Regions from separate parts of the Paenibacillus uliginis N3/975 genome, predicted to be linked through region 2. Evidence: a T-box and tRNA genes for the amino acid it is inferred to sense, from the RefSeq annotation. Region 2 holds a T-box; the other holds one or more tRNA genes.
The links. A T-box is a leader RNA that pairs with one kind of tRNA and senses whether it is charged. The one in region 2 lies ahead of metG (methionine--tRNA ligase), so its partner is inferred to be a tRNA-Met.
Positions count from the first base shown of each region.

Region 1: it has a tRNA-Met gene. The T-box ahead of metG (methionine--tRNA ligase) is inferred to sense a tRNA for this amino acid. The anticodon was not compared.

Region 1 is NZ_LT840184.1:4,298,715-4,305,073, reverse strand. It holds gene pyrE (orotate phosphoribosyltransferase) at 1-529, shown strand, start outside; gene B9N86_RS20570 (ABC transporter ATP-binding protein) at 705-1,619, shown strand; gene B9N86_RS20565 (ABC transporter permease subunit) at 1,616-2,407, shown strand; gene B9N86_RS20560 (TetR/AcrR family transcriptional regulator) at 2,412-2,999, shown strand; gene B9N86_RS20555 (hypothetical protein) at 3,194-3,358, shown strand; tRNA gene B9N86_RS20550 (tRNA-Met) at 3,454-3,530, shown strand; tRNA gene B9N86_RS20545 (tRNA-Ile) at 3,575-3,648, shown strand; gene B9N86_RS20540 (YjfB family protein) at 4,438-4,614, opposite strand; gene B9N86_RS20535 (TetR/AcrR family transcriptional regulator) at 4,807-5,334, shown strand; gene B9N86_RS20530 (DMT family transporter) at 5,335-5,649, shown strand; gene B9N86_RS20525 (DMT family transporter) at 5,669-6,016, shown strand; gene B9N86_RS20520 (polysaccharide deacetylase family protein) at 6,077-6,359, opposite strand, start outside.
Region 2 is NZ_LT840184.1:2,405,599-2,411,957, reverse strand. It holds gene B9N86_RS11435 (AI-2E family transporter) at 1-699, opposite strand, end outside; gene B9N86_RS30000 (hypothetical protein) at 836-1,003, opposite strand; gene metG (methionine--tRNA ligase) at 1,013-2,662, opposite strand; T-box leader at 2,709-2,974, opposite strand; gene B9N86_RS11425 (ABC-F family ATP-binding cassette domain-containing protein) at 3,093-4,625, opposite strand; gene B9N86_RS11420 (P-loop NTPase family protein) at 4,975-6,018, opposite strand; gene B9N86_RS11415 (alpha/beta fold hydrolase) at 6,055-6,359, opposite strand, start outside.

The DNA.
Region 1 (6,359 bases), 1.9 Mb from region 2:
CTGTGACAACCGGTTGACGATGTCATACCCGGAAATCCGTGACTATATTGCAGAAGCGTTCGCTTCCATCATTCGTGAGCAGTACCCGGATGCTGAAGTGATTGCAGGTACGGCTACAGCCGGAATTCCGCATGCAGCCTGGGTATCCCAGAAGCTGAACCTTCCAATGGCGTATATCCGTGACAAAGCGAAAGGTCACGGCAAGGAAAATATGATCGAAGGTCATATTAAACCGGGGCAGAAGGTCGTCGTTATAGAGGATCTGATTTCTACCGGGGGCAGCTCGCTCAAGGCCGCTAAGGCGGTTCAGGCTACTGGAGCGGAGGCGCTGGCGGTGCTCGCAATATTCAGCTACCAGATGGATAAAGCGGTACAGGCTTTCTCCGAAGCAGGTATCTCGCTGCAAAGCTTGTCTAACTATACTGCATTAACGGAAGTGGCACTGAGTGAAGGTCGGATTCAAGAGGAAGATTTGGAGCTTCTTCAATCGTTTAGAGCCAATCCAGCTGCATACGGTGAAACCAAATAATAGCAATATTGTTCAAGGCTGCTGCCTTTCGTCAAATGACGGGGGCAGCGCTTTTTTTATTTGTTTATTTATACTTGAAGACATTCTGGAGTAAAAATAAGCCTTGACAGATGGTTATATTTGAATCGATAATATGTACTATAAACAAACAAAAAGTATAAAAGGGTGTGTGCTTATGTTAGCTGTAGAAGCTGTTGGCATTAGCAAAATGTACGGTTCCAAACGCGGTGTCACCGATTTAAGCATGGAGGTCAACCAGGGTGAGGTGTTTGGGTTTATTGGACCGAATGGAGCTGGAAAGTCTACAACCATTCGAATGATCATGCAGTTATTGTATCCGACGAAGGGGACACTGAAGGTGCTTGGTACTGTTCTTGACAAGGAGAAGCCTGAGCTGCGTAGACGAATCGGATACTTGCCTTCCGAGATCATATCTTATCCGAATATGAACGGTAAGCAGGCATTGGAGCTGACAGCTAGGGCATACGGTCTAAAGTTGGAGAATACATCAGCTCTGGAATATGCGGAAAGACTTCAATGGAACCCGGGGCAAAAGGTTAAATCGTATTCCCTTGGAAACCGGAAAAAGCTTGGCCTTATTATGGCCCTGCTGCATCAGCCTGAGCTGCTGATTTTGGATGAGCCGACTTCGGGCCTGGATCCATTAGTTCAGCGTGAACTGTTTGCGCTGCTGACCGAATTAAACAAAAAAGAAGGCATGACGATTTTTTTCTCTACTCATGTTCTCTCTGAAGTAGAGAAGCTCTGTGAACGTGTGGCGTTTATCCGTGAAGGACAACTGCTTCGTGTATCCCGTTTGGATGATCTGTCGAATGATCGAACCCATAAGGTTTCTATTCAATTCGAAATGCCTGGAGATCAGATCGAAGCGTATGGATTACGTGAGCTTGATCCCTTTGTTACATTTGACGGGACTCATCATTTGCTTCAAACGGGACAGTCGCTCCAGGTTGCACTGAGTAAACTTTCACAGCTTCCTATCGCCGATCTTACGATACGCCGGCCGACCATAGAGGAATTGTTTATGAATGATTACCGAGCTGATGGAGAGAAGGAGGGAAGACCATGAAATGGAACCTTATTTCTCTTGAACTCCGACAAAACCGACGCAGCTTTTACATCTGTTTGTCTATAACCTTAATCTTTATTGTATTGCTGTTAGGTAAAGCGGAAGCATATGTTAACAATCCGGAGATGGTGAGGTTGATCCAGGGAATGCCGGAGGGTCTGTTGAAAGCTTTTAACATTCAGGTAGAAAGTTTTCAGACCTTTGAGGGTTATTTGGCTACACAGGTGTTTCCTTATTTTATGGTCATATTATCTTCGTTTGCAGCAGCTTGGGCCGCAGGAAGTATTGCCAAGGAACAGGATCGAGGAACTTACGAGTATTTATTTGCACTGCCTTACAGCCGCTCTACGATTTTTTGCTCCAAAGCGGTAGCTCATTGGCTGCATATGACTATAGTGTACGTATTAAGCACGCTTCTTCTTCTTTTGCTAGCAGAGTCATCGGGGCAGTTGGAGCATCTGGGATATCTGCTGCGTCTTCTGTTGGTGGGATATCTGCTCGTTTTATCTCTTATGGGCATTGGATATGGTCTCACGTCCTGGGTATCTTCTGCAGCTGCTTCGGCTGGTGCGGGCATTGCAGTGTTCGCATTTCTGCTTAATCTTTTATCGGGAAGCAATGAGATGATGGAAAAGCTGTCCGTTATCTCACCGTACCGTTTGTTTGATGCATTTGATATAGTTAAGGGTGGCGAACTGCCAGCCGCAGGATGGATTGTTACATTAGGGCTGTATGGGGTTGGAACAGTGGCAGGCCTACTGATTTTGAAGAGGAGGGACTTGGGCTAAAACCATGAGCGCTAAAAAGAACGCAATATTGGAAACGGGAAAACGATTGTTTCTAGAGCAAGGTATTTTGCAAACGAGCATGGAGCAAATTGCGGAGGCGGTGCCTGTCTCCAAAATGACCATATACAATTATTATCAGAGTAAGGAAGGTCTGCTCGATCATGTGGTTGACAGTCTTGTTGAGACGTCCTGGAATCTGTATCGTGAGGTAATGGACAATGCGAAGGATCCGTTGGATGCGCTGACTGTGTTTTATAAAGAGCAGGAACGCTTTTCAATGAATGTAACACAGCAGTTTATCACGGACCTCGTTAAGTTTCCGGAGCAAATGGAGAAGTTGATGGCGTTCAACCGGGAAAAGATCATTCCGGAGTTTGAAATGATGATTTTTAAGGGGCAACAGTTGGGACAAATCCGGAAGGATATCTCGCCACATCTGCTGGTCGCCTTTCTGACCTTTATGAAGGAGTTTACGGCGAGATCTGAATGGTACGACGGACTGGGCAGCTTGAGCGCGGTCGCCGATCAGCTAATGATTATTTTGTATCATGGAATCATTGAGAAGGGCAACGATAACGCAAGTATCGACTGATGTATCATAATTCATTTAGAAGGGTGTCCTAAAAGCCGTATAAATGGCAGCTGGGAGACCCTTTGTTTTATGGGCAAAACAGTGCTGGTGAGTTAATCATGTGTAAATCAGGTGAATGTTATTGGAATGATTGTAAGACTGCTGGGTATAATAAGCATCGGATGAAAATGAATGCAGATAAGGAGAGTCACGTCATGAACTGGGTTTATTACGGTAAGCTTTATACAACTAAATTTCAAGCCGGATGTTTTGCCAAACGATTGGAACAGGACGCTTGGCTGTTTGGTTATGGGGATCCCCAGGTTGTAGAAGTGTACCGTTCCAGAAAAGGACGATACGGAGTGAGGTATATCCCATGAGAAATTCTGAAATTTATAATTCTGAAATTTTTACTTGACTTCACTGTACTAGATGCTGTATATTTATTCTTGTCGCTGTTAAAGACATCTAATGACGCGGGGTGGAGCAGTTCGGTAGCTCGTCGGGCTCATAACCCGAAGGTCGTAGGTTCAAATCCTGCCCCCGCAACCAATTTATTTAATGGATTTGTCCTTATATGAATTTGTATATGATCAGGGCCCTTAGCTCAGTTGGTTAGAGCGGTCGGCTCATAACCGACTGGTCGGGGGTTCGAGTCCCTCAGGGCCCACTTTACGAAAACCCTTGCGTAGCAAGGGTTTTTTGCTGTTTACAGACAAATGGGATCGTTGGATAAACAGTAAGAAGAGTGCTAGAAATAATGATATGGCCGCACATTTGCTAACGACGGAAGTGTTTCATCCGAGCTGAAATATATTAGAACTGGAAGCATAAAAGGGATTCCTTAAATAAAAAGTTGTTGTATTCCCAACAGGGTAATTATCACACCACCGATTAAAACCGTTATTCCGCGTAATTTACCTACAAGATTGTTTGCGATTGAGAACTGGCAGCTGATTAATGACAAGTGGATGCTGGCAAGAGAGACAGAGGAACGGATTAATTAATCATTCGGGGGCGGTCCATTGTGGCTGCCTTTTTCTTTGGATGAATTGCTTTTGACACTCAGGGCATGGCTTTTTATGTCTGGATATAAAAAGACCCGCAGATTAAATTCTGCGGGCTTGTTTAAGATATAAGAGATTATCAACTTCTTGGAGTCTGCTTCCCTATATCGCAAGAAAAACTTCCGCTAAAAGCGGTCTGTCTTCTTGTAAGTGCGTCGATAGACGTTTTTCTTTAGATATAGGAAAGTACCAACTTCTTGAGTTTGCTTCCCTATATCGCAAGAAAAACTTCTACTAAAAGCGGTCTGTCTTCTTAGGAAATACGTCGATAGACGTTTTTCTTTAGATATAGGAAAGTATCAACTTCTTGGAGTCCGCTTCCCTATATCGCAAGAAAAACTTCTTCTAAAAGCGGTCTGTCTTCTTAGGAAATACGTCGATAGACGTTTTTCTTATACAGAGATGTCCAATTTTTGCCCCAGGTTTGGATCTACACTTTTCTCCATCATTTGCACTAGGCCCTGACCCTGAATGTTAGCCTGGTTTTTTGCCATGTTCAATACTCTGAGACCGACAGCTTGAGACAATGAAGCCTGGCTCATGGATATAGATAATGCTGCAATGTCCATTTGACACCTCCCCTTAACATAATATCGGCAGAAGTATGGTTATTCTTAGCGAAAAAGGATCTTCACAATCTGTGAAATATGAATCAATAGTCATCCGGAAAGTCAAAATAAAAAAATGTATGAAATTTAACGAAGCAAATGTTATAATAACAATCTAAACCGTCCAGACGGTATAGTGAGAGGAGGGTGTTCATGTCTACTAAAAAAAAGCTTTTGGAGGCAGCATCCAAAATTATCATTACCCGGGGAATAGGATCGCTTACATTGGAAGCCGTAGCAAACGAAGCGGGCGTCAGCAAAGGCGGTTTGTTGTACCATTTCCCTAATAAAGAAGAGCTTATTTGCGGGCTGAACCTATATACGATTGAACGTTTCAGGGATCGCATAAGGGAAGAGATGAGTAAAGGCAAAAATTATATAGAGGCTTACACAGAGGCTACCTTGAATGATCTGTTTCAGACTGAATTTTTAGGAATAGATGCAAGTGTGCTGGCAGCTTCCGCTAACCATGCAGCCGTGCTGGAGAAGTGGAACGAGGAATGCACCCGATTTACAGAGGAAGTGTTGAAAGAGGGGATTCCTTTCGAGCTGGGGCTGTCACTGAGATTGGCCTGTGATGGTCTTTGGTATTCCAAAATGTTCGGAATGGGTCAGCTGAAAGAGGAAGAGCAGAGACGGATTATTGCTTATATTCTTCAACAAATCAAGGAGGTTCAGTAGGTGGTCTTTTATCTTTTTTTGGCTGCAGCTATATTATTGGAAGTGTTTGGCTCAACGATGCTGAAGCTATCCAACGGATTTACGAAAATCACCCCGATTATTGGCGTGGTTTTGGGTTATACCACGGCTTTTTACATGCTGTCCAAGGCTTTGCAGGCTCTTCCACTAGGGCTTTCTTATGCAACATGGAGCGGCGTGGGGACGATACTAACTGTCATTATCGGGGTGTATTTCTTTAAAGAAAAGGTGAACCGGCAAGGGATACTCGGGATCGCTATACTTATTGTCGGCATTGTGATGCTTAATTTATCTTAGTAAAGGAGGAACACAGGGGATGGGTGCTGTGTACTTGGGTTTTGCAATTATATTGGAGGCTTTCGGCTCAACCATGTTGAAGCTTTCAGAAGGATTTACAGAGCTGTGGCCTTCTATAGGTGTTGCAGCAGGATACCTCGGGTCGTTCATGTGTCTGTCTTTTGCCCTGAAAAGTATTTCGTTATCTTCCGCCTATGCAACTTGGTCAGGGATCGGTACCGCGCTCACAGCCATCATTGGGGTGCTTTTATTTCAGGAGCATTTGTCTCTGATGAAAGGGATTGCCCTGGTTCTTGTCATTATCGGGATTGTTCTCTTGAACAAGTCTCAGAGTGGGTCTAAAGATTCGGAACCTTCCACGGCTTAAAAGGAAGCAAAAATATAAAAAAGTCTATGTACCAATAAGATACATAGGCTTTTTTGATGTCTAATGATTCACTTGCATGTAATTTTTTGTCTGCTCTCTGTATGACAGCAGTTCAGAGATCGTGACAAAGGAATATCCTCTTTTTTTCAACTCAGGCAAAATAATTTCAAGTGCGTCTGAGGTCTGCGTACTGTTTGACACAAAATCATGCATGAGCACGATATCGCCGTTGTGTGCGTTTTTCAAAACTTTGTCTACGATTCTATCAACGCCGGGCTTCCTCCAATCCAGGGTGTCCTGATGCCAGGACCATAAAATCATAAGGAGACCGTTATTTTTACAA
Region 2 (6,359 bases):
ATACATCAGAACACCAAGCGCCACATTAACTAAAACTCTACCCATAATAAAGCTGCTTAGCACCTTGTCAATGTCGTTCATCATCTCGGTTCCTTCGTCACGAAAACGATTCGGCATGAAGCTAACAATTTTCTGGCCAAACTTTCCCCCCTCTTTTAGCATATAGAATAGGAAGATTGGAAAGGTGAACAAAATAATTGCGAAATTCGAGACAAAAGAAAACAATCCCGTCATGTAATTTGTCAGAAATGAAAAACCTTTATTCAAATAATCTGTAACTTGATCAAGTCTGTTGGTATCTTCCGGGAATAGATTAGAAAGAAACGTGTTCTCCTTCAACTTCTCCAGCTCATTGGCTAGTGCTATGAACAGACTTGGTGCGTTTTCCTTTAAAGCAATAATCTGTTTGCTAAGTGAAGGCCATACTCCCCAAATAAAAGCGACCAGCAAAATCGCGATCACAACATAAATAAGCAAAATAGCCAATGAACGTTTCAGCTTACGCTTCTCCAAGAAATCAACCAATGGACGGAGCAAGTAATAAAAGAACCCTGCCAGCAAGACTGGAACAACGATAAGCAGACTGAACAATGCAATGATGGGTTTAAAAACGAAACTTACAAGCGACCCCAAATAAATAATGACCAAAATCAATATGATACCAATACATAGTTTATAAAACTTGTTCATTTTAATCAGCACAGCAGCCCCCAAACTATAATTTTCATTAATCTGTATGTATGAAAGTATTATAGCAGAACATGGCTTTCAACCAAAATGCAGTCTAAGCTTTTTCTTCAACCCGTACCTTCATTGGTTGTTTCGCTGTCCAGTTTCACTTTACAATTTCTCCAAGCATAAGCCATCCTGACAGCACACCAAACAACGGTGCCAGGAATAAAAATGCATTAGCGAAGTCGTAACAAGCACCAACATGACAAACCATATTCGATTCATTATTTTTCTCTCCTACTCCTACTGGACTGCCAAATGAGCATAGCACTCTTTTTTTCTAGTTAGAATCCAGCAACTGTTTATTCAAGAGGTTGGTTTCCTCCTCGATCCGACTGACATCAATGCGCTCAAACAGCAATTCTAGATCGCTTATACTCTGCTGAACGGGTACATTTATCATCTTCCAGGACGGCTGCGCTAAATTCAGGAACCTTCTTACCTTCTCACATGAAAAGGGGATGAATGGATGAAGCAGCTGCGATAGATTGGCAATGATCTGCACGCAATTGTATAACGTATGTCCACATGCCTCCCGCTGATCTTTTATTTGAATCCACGGCTTTTGTTCATCGAAATACTTGTTGGCCTTGCGTACACCAGCAAAGATATACTCCAGTGCGTCTTTAAGCTTTCCGTCTTCAATAAGTACCCCGGATTTCAAATACAGTTTCTCTATCGTAATTCGCCATTCTTCCGACAATTCCCCTTCCGGAACTTCTCCGTCGAAAGATTTTACAATAAAAGCCAAGGTTCGGTTCACCAAATTACCGTAAGCACCGAGCAGCTCACCATTGTGACTGTGAATGAACTCCCTCCATGAGAAGTCGGTATCCCGCTTTTCAGGTCCGTTTGCAATGAGAAAATAACGAATCGTATCCGGATCATACCGGCTCAGTAAATTCGGAACCCACACCGCCCAATTCCGACTGGTAGAGAATTTCTTTCCCTCGAGTGTCATGTATTCACAGGAAATGATATGATCCGGCAGATGAAGTCCACCAGTCCCCAATAATATTGCAGGCCAGATCAGCGTATGAAAAGGTACGTTATCCTTACCATGTACATAATACGATACAATGCTGTCTTCCCCTTCAAGCCAGAACTGCTCCCAGTTACCTCCCGTTTCTTCAGCCCACTGTTTGCTAGCAGACAAGTACCCACTGACGGCTTCAATCCATACATAGATTTTCTTGTCCTCGAATCCACTGACAGGAACATCGACTCCCCAAGACAAGTCCCTTGTCGCTGCACGGTCTTGAAGCCCCTCCTCCAAATATCTTTTGGTCAATTGCTTTGCGTTCTCTCTCCATCCTTGTGCATGAACCGCATACTCCTCCAATTCAGACTGTAATCGGGTTAAAGCAATATAGTAATGTTCGGTTGGCCGCTCTACCGGAGTTGATCCGCATAATTTGCACGTTCTCTCACTCAAATCGGAAGGGTCCAGCAAGGTGGAGCAATAATCGCACTGATCTCCTCGCGCCCGTTGTCCGCACACAGGACAAGTTCCTTCTACATAACGGTCCGGCAAAAATCTCTCATCGCTCTCGCAGTAGGATTGCTGTATTGTTTTTCTATACAAATATTCGTTGTCGAGCAGCTTTAAGAACAGTTCCTTAACTACCTGATGGTGGTTGGCGGTGTCGGTACGTGTGTACAAATCATACGAAAACCCCAGTTTATTGAAACATTCCAGAAGTTCATCATGGTACCTGCCTGCATAATCCGACGGTGATATGCCTTCTTTTTCAGCCTGAACCGCCACAGGTGTACCGTGACAATCACTGCCCGAAACATATAGTACTTTCTCACCTTTTGCGCGAAAATAACGTGCCAGTACATCACCAGGTAATAAACTTGAAAGCCTGCCGAGGTGCAACGATCCGTTCGCATACGGCCATGCACCGCCAATATAAATATTTGCCATCTTTAATTCCTCCTTAATTTTTAGACAACAAAAAAAGCCCTCATCCCAAAGGGACGAGAGCTCTGCTCACGTGGTACCACCCAATTTTATAAATGCCTCGCGGCATTCACCTCTTCAGGTACGGCGCGTAATTACGCGAGTATACCCTAGCATGGTAACGGATGCGGGTTCCGGCGCAGCCTACATCCCAATCGGGGTTCGATGCGCAGCTCAGAGACCATATTCCCACAGATCTTCTTTACTCCTTTTCAGCTACCGGAGCTCTCTGTTCAAAGATATCACCATAGTACTCTTTCTCTTCATTGCTTTTTCATAAAATATTCAAGTTAATCGTTATCTTAAGGATAACATTGAACGATGTCAACCTTATTATAGACGAATCCCCGCCCATTTATCACTTTTCGTTATTTTATCACGTGATTGATCAAAATTAACACCAATCCTGTACAGACCACACCTGTGTTACCCAGTCCAGATAAAAATCAGGCTCGTGCGAGACAAGCACAATAGTACCGGTATATTGGGATAAAGCGTCTTTCAATGATTCTTTAGCGATGACGTCAAGATGGTTGGTCGGTTCATCAAGCACAAGTACATTGCCCGGTGTGATCATCAGCTTGCTCAATCGCACCTTCGCCTGTTCACCACCGCTTAGCATCGATATCGAACGCCTTATATGCTTATCGGTCAATCCGGCACTCGCCAGCGTCTGCCTGATTTCTTTTTGTGTGAGATCAGGTCGATAGCTCCATAAATGTTCAAGCGGCGTCTCTTGATAAGCTTCGTGTTCCTGCGCATAATAAGCAGGATGAACACCATCGCCCATCTGTAAAGAACCGCTGAGTGGCGCAATATTACCAAGCAATGTTTTTAGCATGGTTGATTTACCGATTCCGTTATGACCGGTTATTGCGATCTTCTCCCCCCGCTTAATCATAAGATCTTTTGGACTAAACAGTGGGTGGGTATAACCAACCTGAAGATGCTTTGTCTCAATAATCTTGTTAACAGGTTCTTTGTTCACTGTAAACTTAAAGCGGGGTTTAGGTGCTGTTTTCTGGATCTCGATGCGCTGAATTTTGTCCAGCATTTTTTCTCTGCTCTTCGCCTGTTTGGCATTACGGTTTCGGTTCTTCTGAACAAAACTTTCAAGCCTTCCAATTTCCTTCTGCTGCCGTACATAAGCTTCTTGCAATTGGTTACGGCTCAGCTCATATCGGTTTTGAAAAGCGATATAGTTTCCAGGATATCGCTTGATCGTCTGATGCTCCAAATGGAAAATCGTACTCGTTACTTCATTCATGAACTTCTCATCATGAGACACAACGAGATAAGCTGACTCATAACGTTTCAGATATGCAGTTAACCACTCTATATGCACATCATCCAAGTAGTTTGTCGGTTCATCAAGCAGCAACACATCCGGTTGATCCAGCAAAAGCTTTCCTAGCAGCAGCTTGGTGCGCTGGCCTCCGCTCAGTTCACTGACATCACGGTCGATCCCAAGATCCAATATGCCTAGTCCAGCAGCAACCTCTTGAATTTGTAAATCCAAATGATAGAAGCCACTATGCTCTAGGCTGCTCTGAATCTTCCCATACTGTGTTAATAGTGATTCCATATCCCCTAAAGCAGAAGACATTTGCGCAGCCAATTGAAGCATTTTGCGCTCCTGATCATACAGATGACGGAATACATCCTGTAATGCTTCCAACACCGTTGTTCCGGCTTTCAAATCTAGATGCTGCTGGAGGAAACCAACCTTTACTCCCGGTAGCCAGGTAACCGAACCGGAATCCGGAATGATCTCTTCTGTCAGCATGCGAAGCAGTGTTGATTTTCCAGCCCCGTTGTTTCCGACCAATCCTGCGTGTTCTCCTTGCAGCAGACGGAAATCCAATCCGTTAAAAAGTTGTTTATCTCCATACGTATGCTTAAGTTGTTCTACGTTTACAATACTCATCCTTACTCTCTCCTTAGGTTTCAATTCTGAAGCCAACCGGAAGAGCAATAGGAAAGAACGTTATTCAATTTAGATATAACAAAAAATGGGTAAGGTGAACACACCCTACCCATTACAATATGTCATTGTAAAGACAAGGAAGAATGACGTTCTCGATCTACTGTTCTTCGGTTGGAATAGCTATAAATGGGTAGACTTCTCCCGTCTATCCCATTTTCCGAATTAAAACAGTAGACAAAAAGAACATATATCCTTCCTCCTCATTTCAAAATGTTATTGATTTTAGTTACATGTACGACTCTTGAAGTATAACTGGATTATTCAGGATATGTCAATACAAGATGCGCCCTTACGGGAGCCGGCCAATGAAATATAGGCTTTCAACCGGGATGTGATCTATACTTCCATTAAGAATCGATTGGACATCCGATAATGTGTCCTGAAGACTGACTGACTCTCCTTTTGTTCCGGTAAACGCTTCGGCAATGCAGAAAGGCTGAGTAAGATACGCTTCCAGTCGCTCGCCCCGGTGATAGGTTTCCACTTCTGAAGCAGGTATCCCGGCAAGCCCCTTCACATTGACAAGCGCACGCAACTCACGGTACCGCCGCAATAGCTTTTGGGCCCGCTGTTGTACTGTTAAATGATTTTGGTCTAGATGAACGCCTTCCAGTACAGAGGATGTTGAGTGCATCGGATTTACAGCCGGATACTTGTGTCTAGCGGCAAGATCCGCATCGAAAACCCATAAGGTCTCAAGCGGTCCATACGGTATATCTTCATCCACGACCGCCCCTTTGAGGTCTACCAAAAAAGTTGTAACATTGACAATTCCTTCATTCTGAAGGCGTTCCTGCAAGTCGTAAATTTTACCAGTCAGTACATGCTCCCGATCAGCTGCAAAAACAATTTCTTTATCCGGCCCAGCAGCTGTAATCATGCTATACACATCTTCTATGGAATAAGCGACTTTCTCCACATCATCTAGCATATCCTGCAGCTCCGGATAATTTCCTTCAGGCTTTAGCAGAAGTGTCAAGTAACCGTCGCGCTTAAAATGATGGAACAGTTCACCAAGAAGCACAAGCTGCCCCATTCCCGGCCGGGCCACTAAACCGACAGTCCCCCCTTTGGCTAACGGGGCGAACAGGTCAAGCGTCTTTATTTTTGTTTCAATCATATCAACCGCTTCTCCATTAAGAATCAACTCATCTATACTGCATTTCGCCAGAGCGGCTAGTGCTGCAATCGTTCGGACTTCTGCCCGACCTACAGGGATCTTGCCCGTGCACAGATTGGAGACCGTGGCTGGACGCAATCCTGCGGAACGTGCTGCAGTAGTTAGGTTTGGTACTCTTTGTCTTAACAAGGACACATTTAGTTTAAGTTTCATCGGTTCCATGAAGTCGTTCCCTTCCTTTTCATTCAGTTACTGGTTTTCGCTCATTCTATCCACTTTCCTCATAAAATGATCGACCGTTTCAATAAAAATCTCAGCATTGGGCTCAAATAGATTATGATCGAATTCATCAAAAACGACAATCTCAGCGTCAGGCCATTGCTCTTTATACATCTGCAGCGCTTCAGGTGACAGCGGTGTATCTTTACCTGCCTGAATAATAAGGGTTGAACAAGTTATCCGGGAAAGCTCATCCCAAAAAACAACGTTTACGGACTCCTTCTGCAGCGCTTCCAAAGCTTCCCGGCTCATTCTCTCCAGTATCGTTTTCCCCC